DNA from 3 places in the Streptomyces sp. NPDC047841 genome. Region 3 is predicted to be linked to each of the others. Evidence: riboswitches for the same ligand, from Rfam matches in the RefSeq annotation. Region 3 holds a riboswitch; each other region holds the start of a gene.
What was found. A riboswitch is a leader RNA that binds a small molecule or an ion and turns the genes downstream of it on or off. The one in region 3 is predicted to bind thiamine pyrophosphate.
Positions count from the first base shown of each region.

Region 1 (9,756 bases), on a different contig from region 3:
GCCCCGGCGTCGAGCACCTGGTCCAGGTTGCCGAGGTCGATGCCGCCGATGGCGAACCAGGGGCGGTCGGTGCCGAGGGACGCCGTGTAGCGGACCAGGTCCAGGCCGGGGGCGTGGCGGCCGGGCTTGGTGGGGGTGGGCCAGCAGGGGCCGGTGCAGAAGTAGTCCACGCCGTCCTGGACGGCGGCGGCCGCGGCCTCCGCCTCGGCGTGCGTGGAGCGGCCTATCAGCACCCGGTCGCCGAGGATCGCCCGGGCCGCGGGGACCGGGAGATCACCCTGGCCGAGGTGGAGCACGTCGGCGCGGGCGGCATGGGCGACGTCCGCCCGGTCGTTGACCGCGAGCAGCTTGCCGTGCCGGGCGCAGGCGTCGGCGAAGACCTCCAGGTGCTCCAGCTCCTCGGCGGCCTCCATGCCCTTGTCCCGCAGCTGCACGACGTCGACACCGCCGGCCAGGACCGCGTCCAGGAACTCCGGCAGGTCGCCCTGGCGCGTGCGGGCGTCCGTGCACAGGTACAGGCGGGCGTCGGCGAGCGCGGCGCGGGCGGTGTCGGACATGCGGGGTCCCCCCGTGGTCGGTGTCCCTGGCGGTGGTGCGCGGTGGCGTACGGGCGTCCGGCCCGCACGCCACCTGCCTGCTGCGGATCGGCTCAGACGGCGAGCGCCTGGGCGCGGCGCTTCACCTCCGTGCCGCGATTCTCGCTCAGGGCCTGCGCGGGGGTGCCGGGCAGGGTCGGGTCGGGGGTGAAGAGCCATTCGATCATCTCTTCGACCGTGAAGCCGTCGTCCCGCAGGAGCGTCAGGGTCCCGGCCAGGCCCTTGACGACCTTGTCCCCGTCGATGAAGGCGGCGGGGACGTGCAGCGCCCTGTTCTCACCCCGGCGTACGGCGATGAGCTGGCCCTCCTTGACCAGCTGCCGGACACGCGTCACCTCGACACCGAGCATGTCGGCGATGTCGGGCAGGGTGAGCCAGGCGGGGACGAGAGCATCGATCTTTGCGTCAATCTCGGTCACGCTCCCTAGCCTGCCATCCCCCACCGACAGTCGGAAGTCAGGCAGGTCCAGGCGGGAGGGTGTGCTGGTCGGCCGTGGCGTTCTTCAGGGGCCGCGCCGGGTCGGTCAGCGCCTCGGGGTCCATCCGCCGGCCCGCCTCGATCAGGCGGCGGCCCTGGGCCAGGTCGCGGGGGCGGCCGACGGCCAGGAGGGCCACCAGGCGGTCCTGGCGGAGCCAGCAGACCGTCCAGGCTGGGCCCGCCGGGTCGCCGCGCCGCACCAGCCGGTCGGCCCCGGAGTGGTGACCCGCGTACTGGACGAAGCGGCCGAACTGCTCGGACCAGAAGTACGGCACCGGGTCGTAGACCGCCGGGGTCTCGCCGAGGATGTTCGCGGCGACCGTGCGCGGGCCCTGCAGGGCGTTGTCCCAGTGGTGGACGAGGAGCCGCTCGCCGTAGCGCGCGGACGGGAAGGAGGCGCAGTCGCCGACGGCGTACACCTCGGGCACGGAGGTGCACAGGCGGTCGTCGGTGAGGACCTCGCCGTGCGCGCCCAGCTCGATGCCGGAGCCGGCCAGCCAGCCGGTGGCGGGGCGGGCGCCGATGCCGACGACGACGGCGTCCGCGGGCAGCCGGGTTCCGTCGTCGAGCACCACCTCGCCGGGCTCGACGCGCTCCACGCGCGCGTGGACGCGCAGCTCCACGCCCGCCTCGGCGTACCAGGCGGCCATGGGCGCGGCGACCTCGGCGGGCAGGGCACCGGCGAGCGGATGGCCGGCGGCCTCCACGACGGTCACCGCGCAGCCGGCCTCGCGGGCGGCGGTGGCGAACTCGGCGCCGATCCAGCCGGCGCCCACGACCACGATGTCGTGCTGCCGGGCGAGCACGGGGCGCAGCCGTTCGGCGTCGTCCAGGGTGCGCAGCAGGTGCACGCCGGGCATGCCCTCGGTGCCGGGCAGCCGGACCGGTTCGGCGCCGGTGGCGAGGACCAGGACGTCGTACGGCACCGGGCCCGTCCCGGTGTCCAGCTCGCGCTCGGCGGGGCGCACGCCGTACACCTCGCAGCCGAGCCGCAGCTCGACGCCGAGGGACTCGAAGTCCACCTCGAAGGCGGAGTCCTCGGCCTTGCCGAGCAGCACCGCCTTCGACAGCGGCGGCCGGTCGTACGGCTGGTGCGGCTCGGCGCCGATGACGGTCACGTCGCCCCGGAAACCCTGCTCCCGCAGGGCGACCGCGGTCTGCACCCCGGCCATGCCCGCGCCGACGACGACCACGCGCCGCGCCGCCGCCGTGCCCTCTTGCGCTGTCTGCTCGCTCACCCGATCACCATAGACAATTGACGAGGAGTCAGTCAGGGGGCGGGCTCGGTGACCTGCTCCACCACGCTCGTGCCGGAGCCGGCCTGGGACTCCCACTCCCAGGTCTCGTCCAGGCGCACCCGCCCGTCCGGCAGCTCGACGACCGTGGACGCGCAGTGCCCCGAGGAGGTCGTCCCGTCGGTCTTCAGCTGCACGTACCGGAAGTCCAGCCGGTCGCCCTCGCGGGTGCCGACCAGGTGGCCGCGCACGACGTCGCCGCCCGCGTACTCCGCCCAGATCGCGCCGTCCTCCTCGTGGTACGCGAACCGTGTGCGGGTACCCACCTGACCTGGGGCTTGGTCCGCCACGGGGGCGAGGATCAGTCCGTCGAGCGAACGGGCCATGGAACGGGGCTCCCTTACGGGTGGGAGGAACGGCGGGCTAGGGTTGCCACCGTACAAGCACTCGCGGGAGCCCGGACGCACCGGGCTGAGAGGGAGGCTGGCGGCCTCCGACCGTACGAACCTGATCCGGGTCATGCCGGCGAAGGGAGGGGCTGGACGCCCATGTCGTCACGTACGTCCGACGTCCTCGTCATCGGGGGCGGGATCATCGGCCTGGTCACGGCCTGGCGCGCGGCGCAGCGCGGGCTGGCCACGGCCGTGGTGGACCCCGCACCCGGCGGCGGGGCCGCGCAGGTCGCGGCCGGGATGCTGGCCGCGGTCACCGAGCTGCACTACGGCGAGGAGACCCTGCTCGCCCTGAACCTGGAGTCGGCCCGCCGCTACCCCGCCTTCGCGGCCGAGCTGACCGAACTGACCGGCCATGACCTCGGCTACCGCCGCTGCGGCACCCTCGCCGTCGCCCTGGACGCCGACGACCGGGCCCACCTGCGCGAGCTGCACGCGCTCCAGCGGCGCGCGGGCCTCACCTCGGAGTGGCTGTCGGGGCGGGAGTGCCGGCGCCTGGAGCCGATGCTGGCGCCGGGGGTGCGGGGCGGGCTGCGGGTCGACGGCGACCACCAGATCGACCCGCGCCGGCTGGCGGCGGCCCTGGTGGCCGCGTGCGAGCGGGCCGGTGTGGTGTTCCACCGGGCGTGGGCGGAGCGGCTGGACGTGGTGCGGGACCGGGCCGCCGGGGCCACCACGGCGGACGGCACGGCTCTGCGCGCGGACCGGGTGGTGCTCGCGGCCGGCAGCCTGAGCGGGCGGCTCGCGGGCGTGCCGGACGAGCTGCTGCCTCCGGTGCGGCCGGTGAAGGGGCAGGTGCTGCGGCTGACCGTGCCGCGCCGGTACGCGCCGTTCCTGAGCCGGACCGTGCGGGCCGTGGTGCGGGGCGGCCAGGTCTATCTGGTGCCGCGGGAGAACGGCGAACTGGTCGTCGGCGCCACCAGCGAGGAGCTGGGCTGGGACACGACGGTCACCGCCGGCGGCGTGTACGAGCTGCTGCGCGACGCGCACGAGCTGGTGCCCGGCATCACCGAGCTGCCGCTGACCGAGACCCGGGCCGGGCTGCGCCCCGGCTCCCCGGACAACGCGCCGCTGCTCGGCCCGTCCGGGCTGGCCGGGCTGCTGCTGGCCACCGGGCACTACCGCAACGGCGTGCTGCTCACGCCGGTCACCGGGGACGTGCTGGCGCACGCGCTGGTCACCGGCGAGCTTCCGGAGGAGGCCCGTCCGTTCACCCCGCGGCGGTTCGGCGCCGCGTCCGCAGAGGCCGCCGCGCGCGTGGGGACGAGGGAAGAGCACGGGGAGACGAGGGAAGAGAAGGAAGAGGTGGAGCAGCCCGTATGAACAGCCCGGTCATGATTTCCGTCAACGGGGAGCGCCGGGAGATCGCCCCGGGCACCGCCCTCGACACCCTCGTCCGGACCCTCACCGCCGCCCCGCGCGGGGTGGCCGCCGCCGTCAACGAGACGGTCGTCCCACGCGCGCGGTGGGCGACGACCGCCCTCGCCGACGGCGACCGGGTCGAGGTCCTCACCGCCGTGCAGGGAGGCTGAGCCATGACCGGTGATCCCCTGGTCCTCGGTGACCTGTCCTTCTCCTCCCGGCTGATCATGGGCACGGGCGGGGCGCCCAGCCTGGACGTGCTGGAGCGGGCGCTGGTCGCCTCCGGTACGGAACTGACCACGGTCGCGATGCGCCGGGTGGACCCCTCCGTGCACGGCTCGGTGCTGTCGGTGCTGGAGAAGCTCGGCATCCGGGTGCTGCCGAACACGGCCGGCTGCTTCACCGCGGGCGAGGCCGTGCTGACCGCCCGGCTGGCCCGGGAGGCGCTGGGCACGGACCTGGTGAAGCTGGAGGTCATCGCCGACGAGCGGACGCTGCTGCCGGATCCGGTGGAGCTGCTGGAGGCGGCGGAGACGCTGGTGGACGACGGGTTCACGGTGCTGCCGTACACGAACGACGATCCGGTGCTCGCGCGCAAGCTGGAGGACGTGGGGTGCGCCGCGGTCATGCCGCTGGGGTCGCCGATCGGGTCCGGGCTCGGGATCCGCAACCCCCACAACTTCCAGCTGATCGTGGAGCACGCGCGCGTGCCGGTGATCCTGGACGCGGGGGCCGGTACGGCGTCGGACGCGGCGTTGGCGATGGAGCTGGGGTGCGCGGGTGTGATGCTCGCCTCAGCGGTGACGCGGGCCCAGGAGCCGGAGCTGATGGCCTGCGCCATGAGGCTCGCGGTGGAGGGGGGCCGGCTGGCCCGGCGGGCCGGGCGGATTCCCCGCAGGTACCTCGCCGAGGCGTCGTCTCCCGCGGAGGGCCTGGCCGTGCTGGACCCCGAGCGTCCCGCGTTCTGACCGGTGCCGCGGTGCCGTCCGGCCGGCGGCCGCGGGGTGGTGGGTGCGTCACAGGTCGGCTGCAGTGCTGGTGGGAAAGCGGTCTCGGCGCGGGAACCGCCGGTGCCCCCTCGTAGACTCGCCTCTCGTGGATACGACCCTTCAGGACCCCCTCGTCGGGCAGGTGCTCGACGGCCGGTACCGCGTCGACGCGCGGATCGCGGCCGGCGGGATGGCCACGGTCTACCGGGCCCTGGACACCCGCCTTGACCGTGTGCTCGCGCTGAAGGTGATGCACCCGACGCTCGCGGCCGACGGCGTGTTCGTCGAGCGGTTCATCCGGGAGGCCAAGTCCGTCGCCCGGCTCGACCACCCCAACGTGGTGCAGGTCTTCGACCAGGGGACCGACGGGTCGTACGTCTACCTGGCGATGGAGTACATAGCCGGCTGCACCCTGCGGGACGTGCTGCGCGAGCGGGGCGCGGTGCAGCCGCGGGCCGCGCTGGACGTCCTGGAGCCGGTGCTCGCCGCGCTCGGCGCCGCGCACCGGGCCGGGTTCGTGCACCGCGACATGAAGCCCGAGAACGTGCTGATAGGCGACGACGGCCGGGTCAAGGTCGCCGACTTCGGGCTGGTGCGCTCCGTGGACACGGTGACCAGCACGACGGGTGCCGTGCTCGGGACCGTCTCCTACCTCGCGCCGGAGCAGATCGAGCAGGGCACCACCGATCCGCGCGCCGACGTGTACGCGTGCGGTGTGGTCCTGTACGAGATGCTGACGGGCGCCAAGCCGCACTCCGGCGACTCCCCGGCCCAGGTGCTGTACAAGCACCTCCACGAGGACGTGCCGCCGCCCTCGGCGCTCGTGCCCGGCCTGCCGTACCAGCTGGACGAGCTGGTCGCGTCGGCCACCGCGCGCACCCCGGACATACGGCCGCACGACGCCGTGGCCCTGCTCGCCCAGGTGCGCGAGGCCCACCTGTCGCTGACCGACGAGCAGCTGGACGCGCTGCCGCCGCAGGCCCTGACCGCGGCGCACGACAACGCCGAGGACCGCACGAGCGTCATCCCGCGCGCGCTGACCTCCCCCGTGCCCGGCTTCGCCCGCGCGGGGGACCCCCCGTCCCGGCCGCTGCCGGCGGACGAGGACGCGTTCGAGGGCGGCGCCGGGGACGGCGTCGACCGCACCGCCCGGTTCCGGAGCCCGCCCGTGCCGCCCCGCCGGCGCCCGGCGCGGCCCCCGCGCGCGGTGCTGGCGGTGATCGCGGCCGTGCTGGTGGTGTTCGGCGTCGGCGCCGGCGTCTGGTACATCAACTCCGGCCAGTTCACCAAGGTGCCGCCGCTGCTGGCGAAGACGGAGGCGCAGGCCAGGGAGCGGCTGGAGACGGCCGGGCTGGACGTCGGGAAGGTCGAGCGCGCCTACAGCGACACGGTCGAGCGCGGCACGGTGATCGGCACCGACCCGGCGCCCGGCGCGCGGATCCGGGACCACGACTCCGTGACGCTGACCGTGTCGCTGGGACCGAAGACGGTGGACGTCCCGGACGTGGCGGGCCAGTCGCTCGCCGGGGCGCGGGCGCGGCTGAAGGCGAAGGACCTGGAGCCGGGCATGGTCACCCGGAAGTTCAGCGACGACGTCCCCAGGGGCTCGGTGATCGGTACGGCACCCGAGGCGGGCACCGAGCGGCACGCGGGTTCGGCCATCGCGCTGATCGTCAGCAAGGGCAGCCCGATCGACGTGCCGGACGTCACCGGCGACGACCTGGAGAGCGCGAAGCAGGAGCTGACGGACGCCGGGCTGAAGGTCGAGGTGGCCGGCAAACGGGTCAACTCCGAGTACGACGAGGGCGAGGTCGCCGCGCAGAGCCCGGACGACGGTCACCAGGCGGCCGAGGGCGACACGGTGACGCTGACGCTGTCCAAGGGCCCGGAGATGATCGAGGTCCCGGACGTGGTCGGCGACAGCGTGGACGACGCCCACCAGGCCCTGGAGGACGCCGGCTTCGAGGTCAAGGAGGACCGCGGGCTGCTGGGGCTGTTCGGGGACACCGTGAAGAAGCAGTCGGTGGACGGCGGCGACGAGGCGCCCGAGGGGTCGACGATAACGATCACCATCCGGTGACGGGCGATCACGGGCACTCGGGTGACCCGTGATCAGCAGCCACCGGTGACGGTCTCACCGGGGAGCGCGGTCCGGGCACTGGGGCGGACATGACACCCTGGACGGGTGAGTCCCGTTCAGTCCCCCCTCCGCAACCCCGTCGGCGGCCATGTGCCCGTGGCCGGCGGCCTGCACTCCGTCGGGCTGTCGTACGCCCGTGACCTGAAGGCCGAGACCGTGCAGGTCTTCGTCGCCAATCCGCGCGGCTGGGCCACGCCCGCCGGGAACCCGCGGCAGGACGAGGCGTTCCGCGCGGCCTGCGCCGAGGAGTCGGTCCCGGCGTACGTGCACGCGCCCTACCTGATCAACTTCGGCTCGCACACCGAGGCGACCGCGGAGCGGTCGGTGGAGTCGCTGCGGCACTCGCTGCGGCGCGGGCGGGAGATCGGCGCGCTGGGTGTCGTGGTGCACACCGGGAGCGCCACCGGCGGCCGGACGCGGGAGGTCGCGCTGAAGCAGGTGCGCGCGCGCCTGCTGCCGCTGCTGGACGAGCTGACCCACGACGACGACCCGTTCCTGCTGCTGGAGTCGACCGCCGGGCAGGGCGCCTCGCTGTGCTCGCGGACCTGGGACTTCGGGCCGTACTTCGAGGCGCTGGACGCGCATCCGAAGCTGGGCGTGTGCCTGGACACCTGCCACGTCTTCGCCGCCGGGCACGACCTGACGGGGCCGGACGGCATGCACCGGACCCTGGACCTGCTCGTGGACACCGTCGGTCCGGGCCGGCTGAAGCTGATCCACGCCAACGACTCCAAGGATGTGGCGGGCGCCCACAAGGACCGGCACGAGAACATCGGCGCCGGCCATATCGGGGAGGACCCGTTCCGGGCGCTGATGACCCACCCCGCGACCGAGGGCGTGCCGCTGGTCATCGAGACGCCCGGCGGCAAGGAGGGGCACGCGGCGGACGTGGCGCGGCTGAAGGCACTGCGCGAGGACTGACCGCCGGGAATACCCCCGTGGGGTATATGGTTCCTGTCGGCGCAGGAGCCGTCACCTGACATGGGGGTCGTCATGGAGCACGAGGCGCACACGGCACACGCACACCACCACGGGCCCGCCGGCGCGGGCCACCGGGAACAGCACCAAGGTCACGAAGCCCACCGGGGCCGGCACCCCGCACCCGCCGCCACCTGGGCGACGGCCGTCCAGGCCACCCTGCACTGCCTGACCGGCTGCGCCATCGGCGAGGTGCTCGGCATGGTCGCCGGCACGGCCTTCGGCTGGGGCAACCTGCCGACCATGGTGCTGGCGGTCGTCCTGGCCTTCGTCTTCGGCTACTCGCTCACCCTGCGCGGGGTCCGGCGGGCCGGCGTCGGCTTCCGCACGGCCTTCCGGGTGGCGCTGGCCGCCGACACCCTGTCCATCGCCGTGATGGAGCTGATGGACAACGGGGTGATCCTGGTCTGGCCGTCGGCGATGGACGCCACGCTGGGCGACGCGCTGTTCTGGATCTCGCTCGCGGTCTCGTTCGTGCTCGCGTTCATGGTGACCACGCCGGTCAACAAGTGGATGATCGGCCGGGGCAAGGGCCACGCGGTGGTGCACGGGTACCACCACTGAGCGGGCCGGGGATCAGAGCTCGGGGCCGTCCCCGGGCTCCTCCTGGTAGGAGTAGCGCTGCTCCTTCCAGGGGTCGCCGACGTTGTGGTAGCCGCGCTCCTCCCAGAAGCCGCGGCGGTCGGCGGTCATGTACTCCACGCCCCGGACCCACTTGGGCCCCTTCCAGGCGTACAGGTGGGGCACGATCAGCCGGACCGGGAAGCCGTGCTCGGCGGTGAGCAGCTCACCGTCCTTGTGCGTGGCGAAGATCGTGCGGTCGGAGACGAAGTCCGTGAGACGCAGGTTCGAGCTGAAGCCGTACTCCGCCCAGACCATCACATGGGTGACGTCCGGCGCGGGCGGGGCCAGGTCCACGATCACGCGGGCCGGGATGCCGCCCCACTCCGCGCCGACCATGCTGAACTTCGTCACGCAGTGCAGATCGGCCACCACCGTGGTGTAGGGCAGGGCCGTGAACTCCTCGTGGTCCCAGGTGCGCTTGTCACCGTCGGCGGTGGCGCCGAAGACACCGAACTCCCAGCGCTCGGGCCGGAACTTCGGGACCGGCCCGTAGTGCGTGACCGGCCAGCCCCGCTGGAGCCGCTGACCCGGCGGAAGCTCGGACCCTGCCGCCGCCCCAGACCCTCGCTCCACCGGATGACCCATGTATCCATCCTGACAGACCTCGGGCAGTGCCCTTGACCACCCGCTCCAGAACCGGACAATTGCCATCGACTCATGACGTACTTACTAAGTGCGTACTTACTGGACGATCTTCCTCGCCGGTGGAATCATGCGGCGCTATCGGCCGGGCCCACCTGGAAGGAGTCCACAGCGATGCAAGGCGACCCCGAGGTCATCGAACTGCTCAACGAACAGCTGACCGCCGAGCTGACCGCGATCAACCAGTACTTCCTGCATGCCAAGCTCCAGGACCACAAGGGGTGGACGAAGCTCGCCCGGTACACGCGCGCGGAGTCCTT
Region 1 is NZ_JBEYRP010000010.1:310,899-320,654, forward strand. Features, by position in the region: gene thiE (thiamine phosphate synthase) at 1-557, opposite strand, end outside; gene AB0947_RS18920 (Rv2175c family DNA-binding protein) at 650-1,015, opposite strand; gene AB0947_RS18925 (FAD-dependent oxidoreductase) at 1,053-2,312, opposite strand; gene AB0947_RS18930 (hypothetical protein) at 2,345-2,695, opposite strand; TPP riboswitch at 2,749-2,860, shown strand; gene thiO (glycine oxidase ThiO) at 2,858-4,084, shown strand; gene thiS (sulfur carrier protein ThiS) at 4,081-4,293, shown strand; gene AB0947_RS18945 (thiazole synthase) at 4,297-5,091, shown strand; gene pknB (Stk1 family PASTA domain-containing Ser/Thr kinase) at 5,219-7,192, shown strand; gene AB0947_RS18955 (deoxyribonuclease IV) at 7,298-8,173, shown strand; gene AB0947_RS18960 (DUF4396 domain-containing protein) at 8,246-8,794, shown strand; gene AB0947_RS18965 (sulfite oxidase-like oxidoreductase) at 8,807-9,439, opposite strand; gene bfr (bacterioferritin) at 9,611-9,756, shown strand, end outside.
Region 1: another riboswitch for thiamine pyrophosphate. It lies ahead of thiO (glycine oxidase ThiO); the one in region 3 lies ahead of AB0947_RS17110 (thiamine ABC transporter substrate-binding protein).

Region 2 (9,756 bases), on a different contig from region 3:
TCGACACCGCCGACTCCAATACTCCACACCTTAAGAGGATTCGGCGCCGCTGCGAACAGGTTCGTGACGCCCAGAAATGCGGCCACCGCCACGGGAAGAGGCGAAGCTCACGTCCTCGGCCGACATCAAGGGCATCCTCGTACGAAGGCGTACGTTTCGGGGGGCGCGCCGTACATATATCTATGCGCCGGTAGCTTGCGCCGTGGCGCGCATCCCCCGTGCAGGTGAGTTGAGACCTCTTCGAGACATCGGGGACTTGGTAGGTCCATCCGCGTCGACAAGCCACGTCTTACTATTGGATCGCTCAACAACCTTTTTTTCCAAGGAAGTTGGCACCCATTGACCATGCAGAAACGTGCCTGTCAACGCATGCATATGCGTCCGCACTACCCCACCGCATGAGCCCTACTATCGGCTCGCCATGACAGCAGCAGGGAAGCACCAGGTGAGCCGCGCGGAAACCTCTCGTCGAGGCAGCCGGCCGGGTCGGGCGGGCATCAGGGACGTCGCCGCCGCCGCCGGGGTCTCCATCACGACCGTGTCCGACGCCCTCAACGGCAAGGGCCGGCTCCCGGATGCCACCCGGCGCCATGTCCGCGAGGTCGCCGACCGGCTCGGGTACCGGCCGTCGGCGGCCGCCCGCACCCTCCGTACCGGCAAGTCGGGCCTGATCGGCCTGACCGTGACCACGTACGGGGATGAACCTTTCACCTTCACGGAGTTCGCCTACTTCGCCGAGATGGCCCGGGCCGCGACCTCGGCCGCGCTCGCCCGCGGCTACGCCCTGGTCATCCTGCCCGCGACCTCCCGCCACGACGTCTGGTCCAACGTCGCCCTGGACGGCACGGTCGTCATCGACCCCTCCGACCAGGACCCGGTGGTCAGCGAGCTGGTCCGGCAGGGACTGCCGGTCGTCTCGGACGGCCGCCCGGCCGGCGCGCTCCCCGTGACCGCCTGGGTCGACAACGACCACGAGGCCGCCGTACTCGGCATCCTCGACCACCTCGCCGCCGCCGGCGCCCGCCGCATCGGCCTGCTCACGGGCACCACGACGGACACGTACACGCACCTGTCGACCACCGCGTACCTGCGCTGGTGCGAGCGGGTCGGCCAGGACCCGGTCTACGAGGCCTACCCGGCCCACGACCCGTGCGCGGGCGCCGTCGCCGCGGACCGGCTGCTCGCCCGCCCCGACCGGCCCGACGCGGTCTACGGGCTGTTCGACCCCAACGGCACCGACCTGCTCGCCGCCGCCCGCCGCTACGGCCTGCGCGTCCCCGACGACCTGCTGCTCGTGTGCTGCAGCGAGTCCACCGTGTACGCCAGCACCGAGCCACCCATCACCACCCTGTCCCTGAAGCCGCGCCGCATCGGCACCGCCGTCGTCCAGCTCCTCATCGACGCCATCGAGGGCGTCGAGTCGGACCAGCCCGTCGAGCAGGTGATACCGACCGAACTGATCGTGCGCACCTCGTCCCAGCGGCGGTCGCCGCGCACGACGGTCAGCCCGCCGCGGACACCGGACGACACGTAGCACCGCCCGCCGCACCGGCCTCCGCGTGGACCCGGCCGGTGCGGCACAGGGTGACCCGTCGGCGCACCGCGGGCGGGCCGGACCCGCCGGACCGAGGGACCGGCCGGCCGACAGCCCGTCGAACATCTGCCCAAACGGGGCGAATGCCACGGTGAACTGGAGTCTTGTTCCGATTCACCACCCCTGGGTCATCACACGGCGCGACGCGCGTTCCTATGATGGGCCCACGACACCGCGGACCGCTGCGACCAGGCAGTCCGAAGCGGTGCAGATGCGGCGCGATGGTGGAGGGGTCTGATGACTCAGGGGGCCGGTCAGGGACCCGAGGCGGAGCGGACGGCGACGCTGCGCGATTTCCGGGTACCCGCGTACGTCCACGAGACCGGTCCGTACGTCCAGCACGTCCACCCCGGCGACGTCGTACCGCCCGCCGACGAGGCGTACCCCGAGGGCTACACCCCGACCCAGCGCGACCTGCCCGTCATCAACCGCGGCGACACCCTCCAGCTGCCCGTCGAGCCCGCCCCCGCCGCCCCGGCCCCGCAGCCCGCGACCGGGCCCGGCCCGCTCTACGTCGTCGGCGACGTCCACGGCTACCTGGACGAGCTGGTGGCGGCCCTGCAGGAGCAGGGCCTGATCGACGCCTCGGGCCAGTGGTGCGCCGGCACCGCCCGGCTGTGGTTCCTCGGCGACTTCACCGACCGCGGCCCGGACGGCATCGGCGTCATCGACCTGGTCATGCGGCTGTCCGCCGAGGCCGCGGCGGCCGGCGGCTACTGCAAGGCCCTCATGGGCAACCACGAGCTGCTGCTCCTCGGTGCCAAGCGGTTCGGCGACACGCCCGTCACCTCCGGCGCGGGCACCGCCACCTTCCAGGCGGCCTGGCTGCTCAACGGCGGCCAGAAGACCGACATGGACCGCCTCCAGGACCACCATCTGCAGTGGATGGCCCGCCTCGACGCCGTCGAGGAGGTCGACGGCTATCTGCTCCTCCACTCGGACACCACCGCCTACCTCGATTACGGCGACTCCATCGAGGCGGTCAACGACACCGTCCGCGAGGCTCTGACCCGCAACGACGCCGACGAGGTCTGGGACCTGTTCCGCAAGTTCACCAAACGCTTCTCCTTCCGCGACGAGGGCGGCGCCGACGCCGTACGCTCGCTCCTCGATACGTACGGCGGCACCCGGGTCGTTCATGGGCACAGCCCCATTCCCTATCTCCTCGGCCAGGTCGGCTCCGAGGACGGCGAGGAGAGCACCCGCCCGGTCGTCGAGGGACCGCACGTCTACGCCGACGGACTCGCCATCGCCATGGACGGTGGAGTGACCATGGCCGGGAAACTGCTGGTCCAACAACTTCCCCTCGACGGCTGACCGTTAGTCCGGCAGGCATCCCCCAGCCGCGTACCCGCAGGCCGGACCGCGAATTCCGGCAATCCCCTGTCACCGCGCGCCGTCACGGCTCTACCATCGGCTTATCCGTAGCAGGCTCCCCTCCGTTTCTGCCCGACGGCTCGCCGGCGTGCGAGCCCCAAGCCCTACGGAGCATCGGGGGATGCACATGAACAGCGTTCCGCAGCACCTGCAGAGCGAGGACCGCCAGGAATTCGAGCGGCTCCTCGATGAGGCGCTGCGCTCCGCACCGCACCGACCGGAACTGGCCGCTGTCGGACAGCGGCTCAACTCCGAACAACTGCGCACCATGGCCCTCAACGCCTCCGCCCTGATCACGCCGGCGGCGGCGGCCGAGTACCAGCACTACGTCAAGCTGCGCGACGCACTGCGTCACCCGGCGCTGTCCGGCCCGCCGGCCGTCGGCGACTCCGAGGAGGACAGCCCGGGTTCGACCGCCGCGGGCCTCGCCACCACCCTCGGGGAAGCCGCCGAGAGCACCGGCGCGGGCGCCATCGCGGTCGTCGCCGTCCTGGCTCCCGTCCTCTCCGGGACCGCCGCGGTGATCTTCCTGCTCGTCGGCTACGTCCTGAAGGCGCTCGACCCCGGCCGCACCTTCGCCCGGACCATGCTCACCGCCGGGTGGGTGTTCGGTGCCGTCACCGCGGCGACCGTCCTCGTCGCCGCGGTCGGACTGCTGCTCACCGCTCTGCGCAACAGCACCCCGGCGGACGACCGGGCACGGGACGCGGCCCGCGAGGAACTCGCAAGGGCCAGGGAGGCGTGGCGGGACGCCCTGCTGGAGCGCGGCATCCTGCCCTTCCTCCGGGAGGCACTCGCCGAGCCCGGCACCACCGCCGGGCACTCGTCGATCCCGCCCGCACCGACCGGCCGCATACCCCGCCTCGGTTACGACCGCCCCGGCTTCAGCAGCCCCGGCGACGGCACCGCGACCGGCCGCCCGAGCTTCACCAGCCCCGACTACACGAGCCCGGACTTCGGAGGCCCGGAACACCAGCCCGAGTGATCCGGCCGGCCCACCGGTGTGCTGCCACCACACCGGCCGGCCGTCGGCCCTCAGGCCCCGCCGCACCAGCCGGCCGTCATGGGACCGGCCGGCGCGGCGAGTTCAGCGTGCTGCGCTCAGTCCGCGATCGGCAGGTACACCCGGTTGCCCGCGGCCGCGAACTCCTGTGACTTCCGGGCCATGCCCTCCTCGATCTCGGCCCGGCTGCCGCCGTGCTCACGCCGGATGTCCTGCGAGATCTTCATGCTGCAGAACTTCGGGCCGCACATGGAGCAGAAGTGCGCCGTCTTGGCGGGCTCGGCCGGCAGGGTCTCGTCGTGGAACTCCCGTGCCGTGTCCGGGTCCAGCGCGAGGTTGAACTGGTCCTCCCAGCGGAACTCGAAGCGGGCGTCGGACAGCGCGTCGTCCCACTCCTGCGCTCCGGGATGCCCCTTGGCGAGGTCGGCCGCGTGTGCGGCGATCTTGTAGGTGATGACGCCGGTCTTGACGTCGTCCCGGTTGGGCAGGCCGAGGTGCTCCTTGGGCGTGACGTAGCAGAGCATCGCCGTACCCCACCAGGCGATCATCGCGGCACCGATGCCGGAGGTGATGTGGTCGTACGCCGGCGCGACGTCCGTGGTCAGCGGGCCGAGCGTATAGAACGGGGCTTCATCGCAGATCTCCTGCTGAAGGTCGATGTTCTCCTTGATCTTGTGCATCGGGACGTGTCCCGGGCCCTCGATCATCGTCTGTACGTGGAAACGCCTGGCAATCCGGTTGAGTTCCCCGAGCGTCCTCAACTCCGCGAACTGCGCCTCGTCGTTGGCGTCCGCGATCGACCCCGGCCGAAGGCCGTCACCCAGCGAGTACGTGACGTCGTAGGCGGCGAGGATCTCGCACAGCTCCTCGAAGTTCTCGTACAGGAACGATTCCTTGTGGTGCGCCAGGCACCACGCGGCCATGATCGAACCGCCGCGCGAGACGATGCCGGTCTTGCGATGGGCAGTGAGCGGCACGTAGGCCAGCCGGACGCCCGCGTGGACCGTCATGTAGTCCACGCCCTGCTCGGCCTGCTCGATGACGGTGTCCTTGTAGATCTCCCAGGTCAGTTCCTCGGCCTTGCCGTCGACCTTCTCCAGTGCCTGGTAGAGCGGCACCGTGCCGATGGGAACGGGGGAGTTGCGCAGGACCCACTCGCGAGTGGTGTGGATGTTGCGGCCGGTGGACAGGTCCATGACCGTGTCGGCGCCCCAGCGGGTCGCCCAGGTCATCTTCTCGACCTCCTCCTCGATGGAGGACGTCACCGCGGAGTTGCCGATGTTGGCGTTCACCTTCACCAGGAACCGCTTGCCGATGATCATCGGCTCGATCTCCGGGTGGTTGACGTTGGCGGGCAGCACCGCCCGGCCCGCCGCGATCTCCTCGCGCACCACCTCGGGGGAAACGTTCTCCCGGAGCGCCACGAACTCCATCTCCGGCGTGATCTCGCCACGGCGGGCGTACGCGAGCTGCGTCACCGCCTGGCCGTCGCGGCCCCGTCGCGGCTGACGCGGGCGTCCGGGGAAGACCGCGTCCAGGTTCCGCAGCCCGCCGCGCGGCGAGGTGTGCTTGATGCCGTCGTCTTCGGCACGGACCGGACGTCCCGCGTACTCCTCGGTATCGCCGCGGGCGGTGATCCAGTTCTCCCGCAGCGGCGGCAGGCCACGGCGGACGTCCGTGTCGGCGAGTGGATCGGTGTACGGGCCCGATGTGTCGTACAGCGTGACCGACTGCCCGTTGGTGAGGTGCACCTGACGGACCGGCACGCGCAGATCGGGGCGCGAGCCCTCGACGTACGCCTTGTGCCAGCCGATGGACTTCCCGGCCTCCGGGGACTTCTCGTCCTGGACGGAGGCAGGCGTGCGTGCGTCCTTGTTGGCCATGAGACCTACTCCCTACGCCGGCATTACCCGGTAACAGGTTCGGCGGTCGACGCAGCGGTGTCCGTCTGGCGACGTTTCCTGCGGAACACCTCTTGTTCCACGTGAAACATCGCGTGTACGGAGGTCAGCGCCCTCTCAGCCCGGTGCTCCGAGCTCCCGCGTGTGCAAAGGTGCCTCCACGCTAGCGCCATGTGTGGCGCGGTGAACAGTGGGCCCTCCGCCGTTCTTGCGATGATCGGGCGGTGACCAGGATCGAGCAGTACCCTTACCAGCCGCCCGAGCCGCCCCGCCGAGACGGCCCGGAACAGGGTGACGGACACAGCCACGGTCCACGCGGCCACGGCCACTCACACGGCCACAGCCACGGGCCCGCCACCCCCGTCTCCCGGCACCTGCGCAAGGTCATCGCGGCGGTCCTGGTCCCCTTCACCGCAGCGGTCCTGGTCGGCCTCGTGGTGCTCTGGCCGGGGCAAGCCCCCTCCCACAAGCGCACCGGCGTCGGCTTCGACCGGCAGACCCAACAGGCCACGGTCAGCAGGGTCGTCGAGGTCAGCTGCAAGTCGGTGAACGCCTCCGGCGGCACTCCGGCCGGCGACACCTCCACCGCCGAGGGCACGCCGGCGGAGGCGGAGGCCAACCGGACCTGCAAGAGGGCCACCATCCGGATCGACACCGGTAAGGACGAGGGCCGTACCTTCACCGAGATCGTGCAGCCCGACCAGTCGCGGCAACTGCACCAGGGCGAGAAGGTCGTGGTCGCCTACGAGCCCTCGGCCCCCAAGGACCTGCAGTACTCGGTGACCGATGTGAACCGGAAGTTCCCCATGGCACTGCTCGCGGGGATCTTCGCGGTGGCCGTCGTGGTCGTGGGCCGGGTGCGCGGAGTCATGGCACTGGTCGCACTCGCCGTGAGTTTCCTCGTGCTGACGCTGTTCATCCTGCCGGCGATCCTGGAGGGGGCGAACCCGCTGCTGGTGGCCGTGGTGGGGGCGAGCGCCATCATGCTCATCGCCCTGTACATGTGCCACGGGCTGTCGGCGCGCACGTCGGTGGCGGTGCTCGGCACGCTGATCTCGCTCTGCCTGATCGGCATGCTCGGGTCACTGTTCATCGGCTGGGCCGCACTGACCGGTAACACGGACGACAGCACCGGCCTGATCCACGGCCTGTATCCGTCGATCGACATGAGCGGTCTGCTGCTGGCCGGCGTCATCATCGGTTCGCTCGGCGTCCTGGACGACGTGACGGTGACACAGACCTCGGCCGTCTGGGAGCTGCACGAGGCCAATCCGTCGATGGGCTGGCGCGGGCTGTACCGGGCGGGCATCCGCATCGGCCGCGACCACATCGCGTCCGTGGTCAACACCCTGGTGCTCGCCTACGCCGGTGCCGCACTGCCGTTGCTGCTGCTGTTCTCGATCGCGCAGAGCAGCATCGGCACCGTGGCCAACAGCGAGCTGGTGGCCGAGGAGATCGTGCGCACGCTGGTCGGCTCGATCGGTCTGGTCGCCTCGGTCCCGGTCACCACCGCACTGGCCGCGCTCGTCGTGTCGGCCGACCGGACCGGTCCTGCTGCCCCGGCGACCGCAGCGACACAGCCCGCACCGGCACGCGGCGGCCGGGGCCGACGCCGGAAGCGGTGACGCGGGAAGATGAGCCGGACGCGGTGACGCACGGAGGGATGAGCCGCTAGCCGTCAGCCGTCCGCCGCAGAAGCGTTCCTGCACAGCCGTGTGGCACGGCGGACCGCCCACCACCCCTTGCCCAGCGTTTCAGCCGGCGCTCTGCTCCTCTGCCAGGATGCGGTCCAGGGCCTCGTCGAGATGGGCGTCGAAGTCGGCGAGCGCACCCTCCTGGCCGAGCGGAACGAGCTTGTCCGTCCGGTCGAGGAAGGCCACGAGCGGTGGCGCCGACGAGCGGAACAGGGCCTGGTCGCCGCCGACCTGAAGCCGGATCAGCACCTCACCGAGCACCTCGGACTCGACGGGGGCGATGTGCACGTCCCCCTCCCCGCACGGGCGGCCGACCCCGTCGATCAGCAGCTCCCGCCCGAAGGCCCAGGTCACCGGGGCGTCGCCGGGCAGATGGAAGGTGAGGCGTACGGCATACGGATCACAGGTCTCGTAGCGCAACTCCACCGGGATGCGGAAGGAGAGCTCCTCCGACACGAGAAAGCTCATCATGACTTCTGCCTGTACGGACTCGCGCATTGCCTATCCCGTCATATGACATCGACTGGCCGGGATTGATCCCTCTGACCGTGGTCAAATCTTGCTGAAAGTACACAAGAGATCACAAGGAGTGAGTTTTCAGATACTGATAGAGAGGCTGAGCGACCCCAGGTGCCGCCCGATCTCCCCCTGGAGCCGGTGCGCGGCGGGCATCAGCCGGTCGGCCTGGTGGACGGGCAAGGAGATGGCCATGGTGGCCGCGGTGGTGCCGACCGTGATCGGGACCGCCGCGCAGACGGTGCCGACCGCGTACTCCTGGCGCTCCACCACCGGTTCCATGCGCCGCGTCCGGGCGAGCCGACGCAGCAGCACGTCGTTGTCGCGCACGGTGTACGGCGTGATGGGCCGCACGGGATACCGGGCGAGGTGGTCGCGCCGCGCGTCCTCGTCCAGCTGGGAGAGCAGGCACTGTCCGATCGCGTGCGCGTGGCCGGTCTCCCGGAAGTCCGCCCACTCTTCCACCGCGGGCGCCTGACGGGAGGCGGAGACGCACATGACCTCGATCTCGCCGTCCCGGTACATCGCGTAGTACACCGGCACTCCGATGGAATCGCGCCAGTGCGCGAGCGTGTCCGCCACCGTGCTGCGACGTTTCTGCTGCGCTCCACTGCGGCCCAGTCGCTCCGCCGCGTCACCGAGGAAGAACAGCCCCTTCTCGCGGCGCAGATAGCCCTCGTGGACCAGGGTGCGCAGCAGGTGGTACGTCGTGGGCAGCGCGAGGCCGGTCTCACGGGCGAGTTGTTTGGCGGGAGCGCCGTACGCGTGCGCGGCGACGGTCTCCAGCAGGCGCATGGCGCGCTGGACGGACCCGATGAGCGTGGCGACGGGGGCGGGGGCGGCCGGTGGTCCCGGCCGGCCGGCGGAAAGCGGTCGCCCGCAGCGGTCCGCTGCTCGCGGGGGTCCGGGGGCGTCCTCGGCGCGTGGGGGTCCCGGAGCGTCCGCGGCGCGTGGGGGTCCGGGGATGTCCGTCGCCTGTGGCTGGCCCGGGACGGCCAGCGGGACCGGTCGCTGGACGGGGGGTGCGCAGGAACGCGGTGGGGCGGGGGGTGCGTGGGGTTCTGCCGGTGCGGTGTCAACCGTGGCCAAGGGTCACTCCCGGAGCGCGAGGGGCAGCCCGTGCGACAAGAGCACGGAGGGGGGTCTGCGCCGCCCACGGCGCAGGACCCCCGTGGGGAGTTCCGGACTTTAACCGCCCGCCACCGCCCGCGGACGGCTCCCGGGAGAAACTTCCCTCCCCCGAGGGAACCGGCCCTCCGTCACGGGTGACCGGCTCCCGGGCGTCTCACCAGTCGCTGCGTGACGAGGAGTTCCCCATGAACTTGCGGACGACGTAGATCAGTCCGCCGACCAGGGCGACGAAGACCAACGCCTTGAACAGCAGACCGATCACGAACCCGACCACCGTCGCTATCAGGCCGCCGAACACGACCAGGGCGATGACTGGCACCGCGACCCACTTCACCCACCACGGCAGCCCCGCGAAGATCTCTCGCATCGCCCTCGTCCTTTGCGTTCATGTGCGTTGTCGATGTTCCGCACTCGATGCTAGGGCCGCGGAGGGCCCTCAGGGGGGCCTCGCATCCCTTGTCCTCCCCTGACCCGTCCCCTAGGGAACTCGGGGCCGCGGGGTCACGCCTCGGGTGGAGAGAAGACGACGAGCACCCTGAG
Region 2 is NZ_JBEYRP010000015.1:173,664-183,419, forward strand. Features, by position in the region: gene AB0947_RS26075 (LacI family DNA-binding transcriptional regulator) at 422-1,534, shown strand; gene AB0947_RS26080 (metallophosphoesterase) at 1,832-2,911, shown strand; gene AB0947_RS26085 (hypothetical protein) at 3,093-3,956, shown strand; gene thiC (phosphomethylpyrimidine synthase ThiC) at 4,073-5,857, opposite strand; TPP riboswitch at 5,850-6,027, opposite strand; gene AB0947_RS26095 (YibE/F family protein) at 6,100-7,500, shown strand; gene AB0947_RS26100 (SsgA family sporulation/cell division regulator) at 7,630-8,067, opposite strand; gene AB0947_RS26105 (IclR family transcriptional regulator C-terminal domain-containing protein) at 8,167-8,901, opposite strand; gene AB0947_RS26110 (DUF5326 family protein) at 9,371-9,583, opposite strand; gene AB0947_RS26115 (cupin domain-containing protein) at 9,718-9,756, opposite strand, start outside.
Region 2: another riboswitch for thiamine pyrophosphate. It lies ahead of thiC (phosphomethylpyrimidine synthase ThiC); the one in region 3 lies ahead of AB0947_RS17110 (thiamine ABC transporter substrate-binding protein).

Region 3 (9,756 bases):
CGACACGGACGCGTCCGCCAAGGACGCCACCGTCAGCGTCTTCCTCAAGGGCGTCGGCGGCGTCGAGACGAAGGTCGGCGAGCAGCCGGTCACGGGGTCCAAGGAGGGTGCCCGCATCACCTTCTCCGAGGACTGGAAGCCGAGCGCCACCTACCGGATCCACGTCAAGGCCGGGAACATCGTCGACGAGGACATCCAGCCGGACCTGGTGACCCCGTCCACCGCCTGCACGACCGAGAGCGAGACCCCGAAGCCGACGGCCAGCGCGACCCCGTCGCCCTCGGCGACGCCGTCGTCGTCGCCGAGCGAGTCCGCCCCGGCCCAGCCGGCGACCCCGGTCCCGTCCGCCTCCGGGTCGAGCTCCGCCCCGGCCGGCACCTCCGGTAACGCGCCGTCCCCGGCCGCCGGTGAGTCCAACCTCGCCGAGACCGGTGCGAACTCCAACACCGGTCTGATAGCCGGTGTCGCGGCGCTCCTGGTCGTCGCCGGCGGCGGCGCCGTCTGGTTCGGCATGCGCCGCCGCGGGGCGAGCCGCAACGGCTGACCGCACCTCGGTACCGCGTCCCGGCCCGTCCCCCGCACCCAGGGGGGCGGGCCGGGGCGCGTCAGCCGCACGCGGTCCGCTCCGGCCAGAACTCCGGCACCTCGGTGAGCGGGCCGCGCGGGGCGACCGTCGCCTTTCCGTGCCCGCGCCGCCGCGTAGGGCGTGATGCCCCGCACCCACTCCACGAGACGGCGCGCCGACGGCCGGCTCGCCGATGCCGGCGAGCCGGCGGTCCAGGGCCGCCGCGTGCCCGCGCCCCTGCCGACCGGCGCCCTTTCCCCCAAGGGCTCGTTGATCAGTCGAGCACGACCGTTTCGGCCGCGTCGAACTCCACGCCGACCGACGCGCCGGGCTCCGGCGCGTCCCGGAGCGGGCAGGCCGCCTCCAGCCGGGGGCCGTCCGCCGGCTGGAGGCGGAGGGCCACATGGGTGCCCTTGAAGGTGCGCGCGGTCACCGTGCACGCCAGGCCCTGGCCGGCGGACACGAGCCGGACGCCGGCCGGGCGGACCAGGACCGTGCGGTGGCCCTGCGCGGACCCGTCGGGCACCGGCAGCTTGCCCCACGGGCTGTCGGCGGCCGTGCCGGCGACGGTCGCCGGGACCACGTTCTCGAAGCCGAGGAACCGGGCCACGAACGCGTCGGCGGGCCGCTGCCACACCTCGAGCGGCGTCCCGGACTGGGCGATCCGCCCGTCCCGCATCACCACCACCCGGTCGGCCAGCGCGAACGCCTCCGACTGGTCGTGGGTCACGGCGAGCACGGTCGTCCCCAGCCGGCCGAACAGCTCCCGCAGTTCGACCACCAGCCGCTCCCGCAGCGAACGGTCCAGCTGGCCCAGCGGCTCGTCCAGCATCAGCAGCCGGGGCCGGGGCGCGAGCGCCCGGGCGAGGGCCACGCGCTGCTGCTCGCCGCCGGACAGCGAGGCCACCGCCCGCCGGGCGGCGCCGGGCAGCCCGACCAGCTCCAGCAACCGGCCCACCTCGGCGTCCCGTTCGCCCCTGGCGACGCCGTGCATGCGCAGACCGAAGGCCACGTTCGCGCCGACGTCCCGCTGCGGGAACAACTGGTGGTCCTGGAACATCAGTCCGACGCCCCGCCGGTGCGCGGGTACGCCCGCCTGGTCCCGGGCCCCGAGCAGGACGCGACCGCCGGACAGGGGCTGGAGCCCTGCCACGGCCCGCAGCAGGGTGGACTTGCCGCTGCCGCTGGGGCCGAGGACGCACACCACCTCCTGCTCGGCGACATCGAGGGCGACGGCGTCGAGCACGGCCCGCCCGCCGAAGCGCACGGTCGCGGCATCCAGGCTCAGCAGCATCTAGAACTCCCCCGTCCGGTCGGTCCGCAGCCGCTCCAGAACGAGCAGCGCGGCGGCGCACACCACCATGAGAATCGTCGAAAGGGCCATCGCCTGGCCGTAGTTGAGTTCGCCGGGGCGGCTGAGCAGCCGGGCCACCGCGACCGGGAGCGTCGGGTTGTCGGGCCGGGCGATGAACACGGTGGCCCCGAACTCGCCCAGCGACACGGCGAACGCGAACCCGGACGCGACCAGCAGCGCCCGCCGCACCAGCGGCAGGTCCACCTCCCGCCACACCCGCCAGGGCGAGGCGCCGAGCACGGCCGCCGCCTCCCGGAGCCGGACGTCCACCGCGCGCAGCACGGGCAGCATGGTCCGTACGACGAAGGGGGCGCCGACCAGTGCCTGGGCGAGCGGCACCAGTATCCAGGACTGCCGCAGGTCCAGCGGCGGCCTGTCGAGGGCGATCAGGAAGCCGAAGCCGACGGTCACGGCGGAGACGCCGAGCGGCAGCATGAGCAGGGCGTCGAAGCCCCGCACCAGCCGTCCCGCGTCCCGCCGGGCCAGCGCGGCGGCGGCGAGAGCGCCGATCACCACGGCGATGGCGGTGGCCGCGACCGCGTACTGCAGCGAGGTCCACACCGCGTGCACGGGCGCCACCAGGAACGTACCGCCGTCCGCGCGGGTCAGCGCCCGGTAGTAACCGAGACCGGGCGCGTCCAGGGAGCGGCGGACGAGGACGGCGAGCGGCAGGACCAGCAGCAGCGCGACGACGGCGAGGACCGAGGCGAGCAGGGTCCACTGTCCGGCGCCGCGCGGGCGCCGGGCCGTCACCGCCGGGTCCACGAGCCGCAGCGCGGTCTCCCGGCGCCGTACCGTCCAGGCGTGCACGGCGAGGACCGCGCCGACCGCCGCGAACTGGACCAGGGTGAGGACGGCGGCCGTGGACAGGTCGAAGACCTCGGAGGTCTGCCGGTAGATCTCCACTTCGAGGGTGGAGAAGGTGGGGCCGCCGAGGATCTGCACCACGCCGAAGGAGGTGAAGGTGAACAGGAACACCATCAGGGCGGCGGCGGCCACGGCGGGCGCGAGCGCGGGCAGGGTGACCTTCCGCCAGGCCGTCAGCGGTGAGGCGCCCAGCATCCGGGCGGCCTCCTCCTGCCGGGGGTCGAGCTGCGCCCACAGGCCGCCCACGGTCCGCACGACGACCGCGAAGTTGAAGAAGACGTGGGCCAGCAGGATCGCCCACACCGTGGTGTCCAGCCGTACCCCCCACAGCTCGTCCAGCAGCCCGCCGCGGCCGAGCAGCGCCAGGAAGGCGCTGCCCGCGACGACGGTCGGCAGCACGAACGGGACGGTGACGACGGCCCGCAGCAGCTGCTTGCCCGGGAAGTCGAGGCGGGCGAAGACGTAGCCGGCGGGCAGGGCGAGCAGCAGGGTGAGCGCGGTGGAGGCGAGCGCCTGCCAGGTGGTGAACCACAGCACGTGCCGGATGTCCGGCCGGGTGACGACGTCCGCGATCCGGCCGAGGTACCAGGCGCCGTCCGTCTTCAGCCCGCGCGCGACGATCGCGGCCACGGGCCAGGCGAAGAACAGCGCGAAGAACGCGACGGGCAGGGCCATGAGGCCGAGCCGCACCGCGCTCCCGCGCCCGTCCCTGACGCGGGCGGTCACTTCAGTACGAGTGACGTCCACGACTTGACCCACTGGTCGCGGTTGGCGGCGATCTTGTCCGGGGCCACGGTCGCGGGATCCTTGGCGGCCGGCCCGTACTTCGTGAAGTCGGCGGGGACGGCCGCCCCCTGCACCACCGGGTAGACGAACATGTTCAGCGGCATGTCCTGCTGGAACTCCTTGGTCAGCAGGAAGTCGAGGAACGCCTTGCCGCCCTTGGTGTTCTTCGCGTTGCTCAGCAGTCCGGCGTACTCGGTCTGCCGGAAGCAGGTGCCGTACGACACCCCGGTCGGGGCGGTGCCGGGCCGCTTCTTGGCGTAGATCACCTCGGCGGGCGGGGAGGAGGCGTACGACACCACGAGCGGCCGGTCGCCACCCGCCTTCTTGCCCTCGGAGGAACCGGAGAACTCCTGGTAGTAGGCCTGCTCCCAGCCGTCGACCACCTTGACGCCGTTGGCCTTGAGCTTCTTCCAGTAGTCCTGCCAGCCGCTGTCCCCGAACCGGGCGGCGCTGCCGAGCAGGAAGCCGAGGCCCGGCGAGGAGGTGGCCGCGTTCTCGGTGACGAGGAGGTTCTTGTACGCGGGATCGGCGAGGTCCGCGAAGGACTGCGGCGGCGTCAGCTTGTGCGCGCTGAACCAGGCCTTGTCGTAGTTGACGCAGATGTCGCCGGTGTCGACGGGCGTGACGCGGTGCTTGTCCTGGTCGACGCGGAACTCGGGCCGGACCGTGTCGTAGCCCTTGGCCCGGTACGGCTGGAACAGCCCGTTGTCCAGGGCTCGGGAGAGCAGGGTGTTGTCGACGCCGAAGAAGACGTCGCCCTGCGGGTTGTCCTTGGTCAGGACGGCCTTGTTGACGGCCTGCCCGGCGTCGCCGTCCTTCAGGACCCTGACCTTGTACCCGGACTGCTTCTCGAAGTCCTTCAGCACGTTCTTGGAGACGGCCCACGAGTCATGGCTGACCAGGGTCACGGTCTTGGAATCCGCGGCCGGCCCGCTCGTGCCGGAACCGCACGCGGACAGGCCGAGCAGGCCGAGCCCGACCGCCACGGCCACGAAGGTCTTGTTGTGCACTGGATGTCCTCCTGGGGTTGGCCAGGAAGAGACGCGGCCCTGCCCGGGCTCCGCTGGGGAGACCCGGGCAGGGCGCAACAGCTTGAGTGGTGACCGAACTTCCTACCCAGAATGACCTGGGCGAGGTTCAGAGGGTCTGCGGCCCGGTGCCGCACTCTCAGCGCTGTGGCGCTCCCCTGTCGGAATATGAAGATATGCGGACGGGGTCAGATTACCGCTCGGTGGCCGCGAGCTGACCGCAGGCCCCGTCGATCTCCTGCCCCCGGGTGTCCCGGACGGTGACGGGCACGCCGTGCGCGGCGATCGCCTCCACGAACGCCTTCTCGTCCTCCGGCCGCGACGCGGTCCACTTCGACCCCGGCGTCGGGTTCAGCGGGATGAGGTTGACGTGCACGGGCTTGCCCTTCAGCAGCCGCCCGAGCCTGTCGCCCCGCCACGCCTGGTCGTTGATGTCGCGGATGAGCGCGTACTCGATGGACAGCCGGCGCCCGGACTTCTCGGTGTACTCGAACCCGGCGTCCAGCACCTCGCGCACCTTCCACCGCGTGTTCACGGGGACGAGGGTGTCGCGCAGCTCGTCGTCGGGGGCGTGCAGGGAGATCGCGAGCCGGCACTTCAGGCCCTCGTCGGCGAACCGGTGGATGGCCGGCACGAGTCCGACGGTGGAGACGGTGATCCCGCGCTGCGAGAGGCCGAGCCCGTCCGGGGCGGGGTCGGTGAGCGCCCGGATGGCGCCGACGACCCGCTTGTAGTTGGCGAGGGGCTCGCCCATCCCCATGAAGACGATGTTGGACAGCCGCGCGGGCCCACCGGGCACCTCGCCGTCCCGCAGCGCCCGCATGCCGTCCACGATCTGGTGGACGATCTCCGCGGTGGACAGGTTCCGGTCCAGCCCGGCCTGCCCGGTCGCGCAGAACGGGCAGTTCATACCGCACCCGGCCTGCGAGCTGATGCACATGGTGACCCGGTCCGGGTACCGCATGAGCACCGACTCGACCAGCGTCCCGTCGAACAGCCGCCACAGCGTCTTGCGCGTGGTCCCCTGGTCGGTGGACAGGTGCCGGACGACGGTCATCAGCTCCGGGAACAGCGCTTCCTGAAGCTTGGCGCGGGAGCCGGCGGGGATGTCGGTCCACTGCTCCGGGTCGTGCGCGTACCGCGCGAAGTAGTGCTGCGAGAGCTGCTTGGCACGGAACGGCTTCTCACCGATCCCGGCCACGGCGTCCTTGCGCTCAGCGGGCGTGAGGTCGGCGAGATGCCGCGGCGGCTTCTTGGCTCCGCGCGGCGCGACGAAAATGAGTTCTCCGGGCTTGGGCATGGTGCATCCAGTGTCGCAGATCCACACAGGTGGCCCGGCGAGTGTGTGACGCGGCCGTTCCTGGTCGCCGTCGGTGTCCCGGCTCCGGTTCCGGTTCTTCTCTTGCCACCCGACGTGTCACCACGTCACGGGCAGGGCCCTCGGCCCGCGGATCAGCCCCTGCGTCTGGAACTCGACTTCCTCGGGCGGCACGGCCAGGCGGATGCCGGGGAAGCGGGTGAGTACGGCGCCGATCATGACCTCGGCTTCCATGCGGGCCATGACGGCGGCCAGGCAGTGGTGCGGGCCGTGCCCGAAGGCCAGGTGGGCGGGGTTGTCGCGGTCGAAGTCCAGGGCGTCCGGGTCGGGGAAGACCTCGGGGTCGCGGTTGGCGGCGAGGTAGGCGTTGTAGACGACGTCGCCGGCCCGTATCAGCCGGCCGCCGACCGCCACGTCCTCCGTGGCGACGCGCGGGATGCCGACGCCGTTGCGGTGCGGGACGTAGCGGAACAGTTCCTCCACGGCCCGGGGCAGCAGCTCCGGCTCACGGCGCAGCCGGTCCAGGTGCCCGGGGTGGGTGAGCAGCGCGTACATCATCGAACCGCTGTTGTTGCGGACCGCGTGACCGCCGCTGACCTGGACGGCGATGGCCAGGGACATCGCCTCGTCGTCGGTGATCTCGCCCGCCTCGGCGGCCCGCGCCAGCACGCCTGCCAGATCGTCGCGGGGGTCCTCTCGGCGCCTGTGGAGCAGTTCGGTGATCCGGGCCCGGGTGATCAGGGCCGCTTCCCTGGCCCGCTCCTCCGCATCGGCTCCCGCGGACGCGGACAGCAGGGCCTCGCCCGTCACGGCCCAGCGATGCCAGTCCTCCTCCTCCACGCCGAGGAAGTCGCGGAGCACGGCGATCGGGAAGGGGCCGTGCAGGTGTTCCATGAGGTCGGCCGGGGCGCCGGCGCGTTCCATCCCTGCGAGCAGGCCGGCGGCCCTGCGCTCCGCGAGCGGCCGCAGCCGCCGCATGCTCCGCCCGGTGAACGCGCGGGCGACGACCCGGCGCAGCCGGGTGTGCCGGGGCGGATCGACGTACTGCAGGCCCGCCGTCTGTGAGGCCACCGGCACCGGGCGCATGGTGGTGACGGTCCGGCCGGCGACCCGTTCCCGGGAGAAGCGCGGGTCCGAGGTGACGAACCGGACGTCGTCGTACCGCGTGACCAGCCAGGCGCACCCCTCGCCGTACGGCAACCTGATCCGCGCGACCGGTTCCTCCCGCAGCAGCACGTCCAGGAGGGGATCGGGGGCGAGTGCGGGCAGATCGTCGACGGGCCAGAACCGGACGGGCGGGGGTGGCGGTGGCGGGGCGGCGACGAGGTCAGGGACGGGGTCGGCGGAAGCGGGAGCCGGGCCGGCAGGGGTGAGGGCCGGGTCGTACGGGGTGGGCGTCGGGTCGAGGCGCATCGGCTCACTCCCTGCTGCGTCGCCGGGGCGGCGGTGGAACGGCCGTCCTCTGGAGGAGTCTGCCGCGCGCCGGCGCCGGCCGCCGCGTCGAGATGCGGCATCCGGGTGCCGCGAGGGGAGGGCCCGGGTACGGCAACGGCCCCCGCCCTGTTCCAGGACGGGGGCCGAAGAAGACGTACCACTACCGCTCACGCGGAGCCGACGAAGATCACCATCAGCAGCCACACCACCGGCGCCGTGGGCAGCAGCGAGTCGAGGCGGTCCATGATGCCGCCGTGCCCGGGGAGCAGGGTGCCCATGTCCTTGATGCCCAGGTCCCGCTTGATCATGGATTCGCCGAGGTCGCCCAGCGTGGCGCTGGCCGCGACCGCGAGGCCCAGCAGCAGGCCCTGCCACCAGCGGCCGCCGTCGATCAGGAAGTGCATGCACAGTGCGCCGGCGACCATCGCGAACAGCACCGCGCCCAGCAGCCCCTCGCGGGTCTTGCCGGGGCTGATGCGCGGCGCGAGCTTGTGCCTGCCGAAGCGCCAGCCGACCGCGTAGGCGCCGGTGTCGCTCACGACCGTCAGCAGCAGGAACGTGAGCACCCGCCAGGGACCGTCGTCGGCGGTGAGCATCATCGCGACGAACGTGGCCAGGAACGGCACGTAGAACGCGGCGAAGAGACCGGCCGTGACGTCCCTGAGGTAGTTCTCCGGCGGCTCCGTCATCCGCCAGACCAGCGCGGCCAGCGCGGTCAGCGCCATCGCGACCCACGCGCCCTCGGCGCCCCGCACGTACCCGGCGACGACCATCGCCGCGCCGCCGACCGCGAGCGGCACCAGCGGCGCCTTGATGCCCTTGCGCTCCTGGAGCCTGCTGGTCAGCTCCCACAGGCCGACGACGACGGCGACCGCGATCACGCCGACGAAGACGGCCTTGACGATGAACAGGGACGCGATGATCACCACACCGAGCCCGACGCCGACGCCTATGGCCGCGCTCAGGTCACGGCCCGCGCTCTTCTTCTGCGGCGCTGGCGCCGGCTGCGGGGCGTCGGGCATGGGCTCCGGGTTCTGGGTCTCGGCCGGGAGTTCCCGGGCCTGATACGTCTCGTCTCGGAACAGGGGGCCGCTCAGCCGAGCGGCCCCCCGGTCGTCGTCCTGGTCTCCTCCGCCGTACGAGGGGGCGTCGGGCACAACGGACATGGGGCGAGTCTGCTGCGCCTCAGGCGCATCGTATGCGGGACCCGCCGGGCCGGCCCCCGGGACAGGCTGGGCGGGCCCGCCTGCGGTGGGAACCCAGTACCCGGCCTGGCCCGTCGATGGCGGCGCCCCCCAGGAAGAGTCGCTCATCAGACTTCGAGCAGCTCCGCTTCCTTGTGCTTGAGGAGCTCGTCCACCTGGGCGACGTACTTCGCCGTGGTGTCGTCGAGCTCCTTCTCCGCACGACGGCCCTCGTCCTCGCCGACCTCGCCGTCCTTGATCAGCTTGTCGATGGCGTCCTTGGCCTTGCGGCGCACCGAGCGGATCGAGACCTTGGCGTCCTCGCCCTTGCCCTTGGCGACCTTGATGTACTCGCGGCGGCGCTCCTCGGTCAGCTCGGGGAACACCACCCGGATGATGTTGCCGTCGTTGCTGGGGTTGACGCCCAGGTCGGAGTCGCGGATGGCCTGCTCGATGTTGCGCAGAGCGCTCTTGTCGAACGGGGTCACGACCGCCATGCGCGGCTCCGGCACGGAGAACGAGGCCAGCTGGTTGATCGGCGTCGGGGCACCGTAGTAGTCGGCCACGATCTTGTTGAACATCGCCGGGTGCGCACGGCCGGTGCGGATCGCGGCGAAGTCCTCCTTGGCGACCACGACGGCCTTCTCCATCTTCTCCTCGGCTTCGAGGAGGGTCTCTTCGATCACCACTTGCTCCTGCGTGTCTTGAGTAAGGCCCGGCTGCGGTTCCTGAAGTCGGTCGGCGGCCGGCTGCGTCGCGTCTTCTTCCTGCACGGTTCCCGACCGGCAGGACATTGTCCATCCCCCGGCCGGGGTCCGGCCCCCTCACAGGGCCGCACATCACCGGCCGGGTTGGTCCAGGTCAGTCCCGGCTGTCCTGGTCACCCACCAGCGTGCCGATCTTCTCACCCTTGACGGCGCGGGCGATATTGCCCTCCGCGAGAAGCTCGAAGACGAGGATCGGGAGCTTGTTGTCGCGGCACAGCGTGATGGCGGTGGCGTCGGCGACCTTCAGGTCGCGGGTGATGACCTCGCCGTAGCCGAGGGCGTCGAACCTGACGGCGTCGGGGTTGGTCTTGGGGTCGGAGTCGTACACCCCGTCCACGCCGTTCTTGCCCATGAGCAGCGCCTCGGCGTCGATCTCCAGGGCGCGCTGGGCGGCGGTGGTGTCGGTGGAGAAGTAGGGCATGCCCATACCGGCGCCGAAGATGACCACGCGCC
Region 3 is NZ_JBEYRP010000009.1:250,026-259,781, reverse strand. Features, by position in the region: gene AB0947_RS17125 (LAETG motif-containing sortase-dependent surface protein) at 1-544, shown strand, start outside; gene AB0947_RS17120 (ABC transporter ATP-binding protein) at 840-1,859, opposite strand; gene AB0947_RS17115 (iron ABC transporter permease) at 1,860-3,461, opposite strand; gene AB0947_RS17110 (thiamine ABC transporter substrate-binding protein) at 3,509-4,582, opposite strand; TPP riboswitch at 4,664-4,770, opposite strand; gene rlmN (23S rRNA (adenine(2503)-C(2))-methyltransferase RlmN) at 4,794-5,900, opposite strand; gene AB0947_RS17100 (cytochrome P450) at 6,018-7,331, opposite strand; gene AB0947_RS17095 (phosphatidate cytidylyltransferase) at 7,520-8,665, opposite strand; gene frr (ribosome recycling factor) at 8,665-9,222, opposite strand; gene pyrH (UMP kinase) at 9,398-9,756, opposite strand, start outside.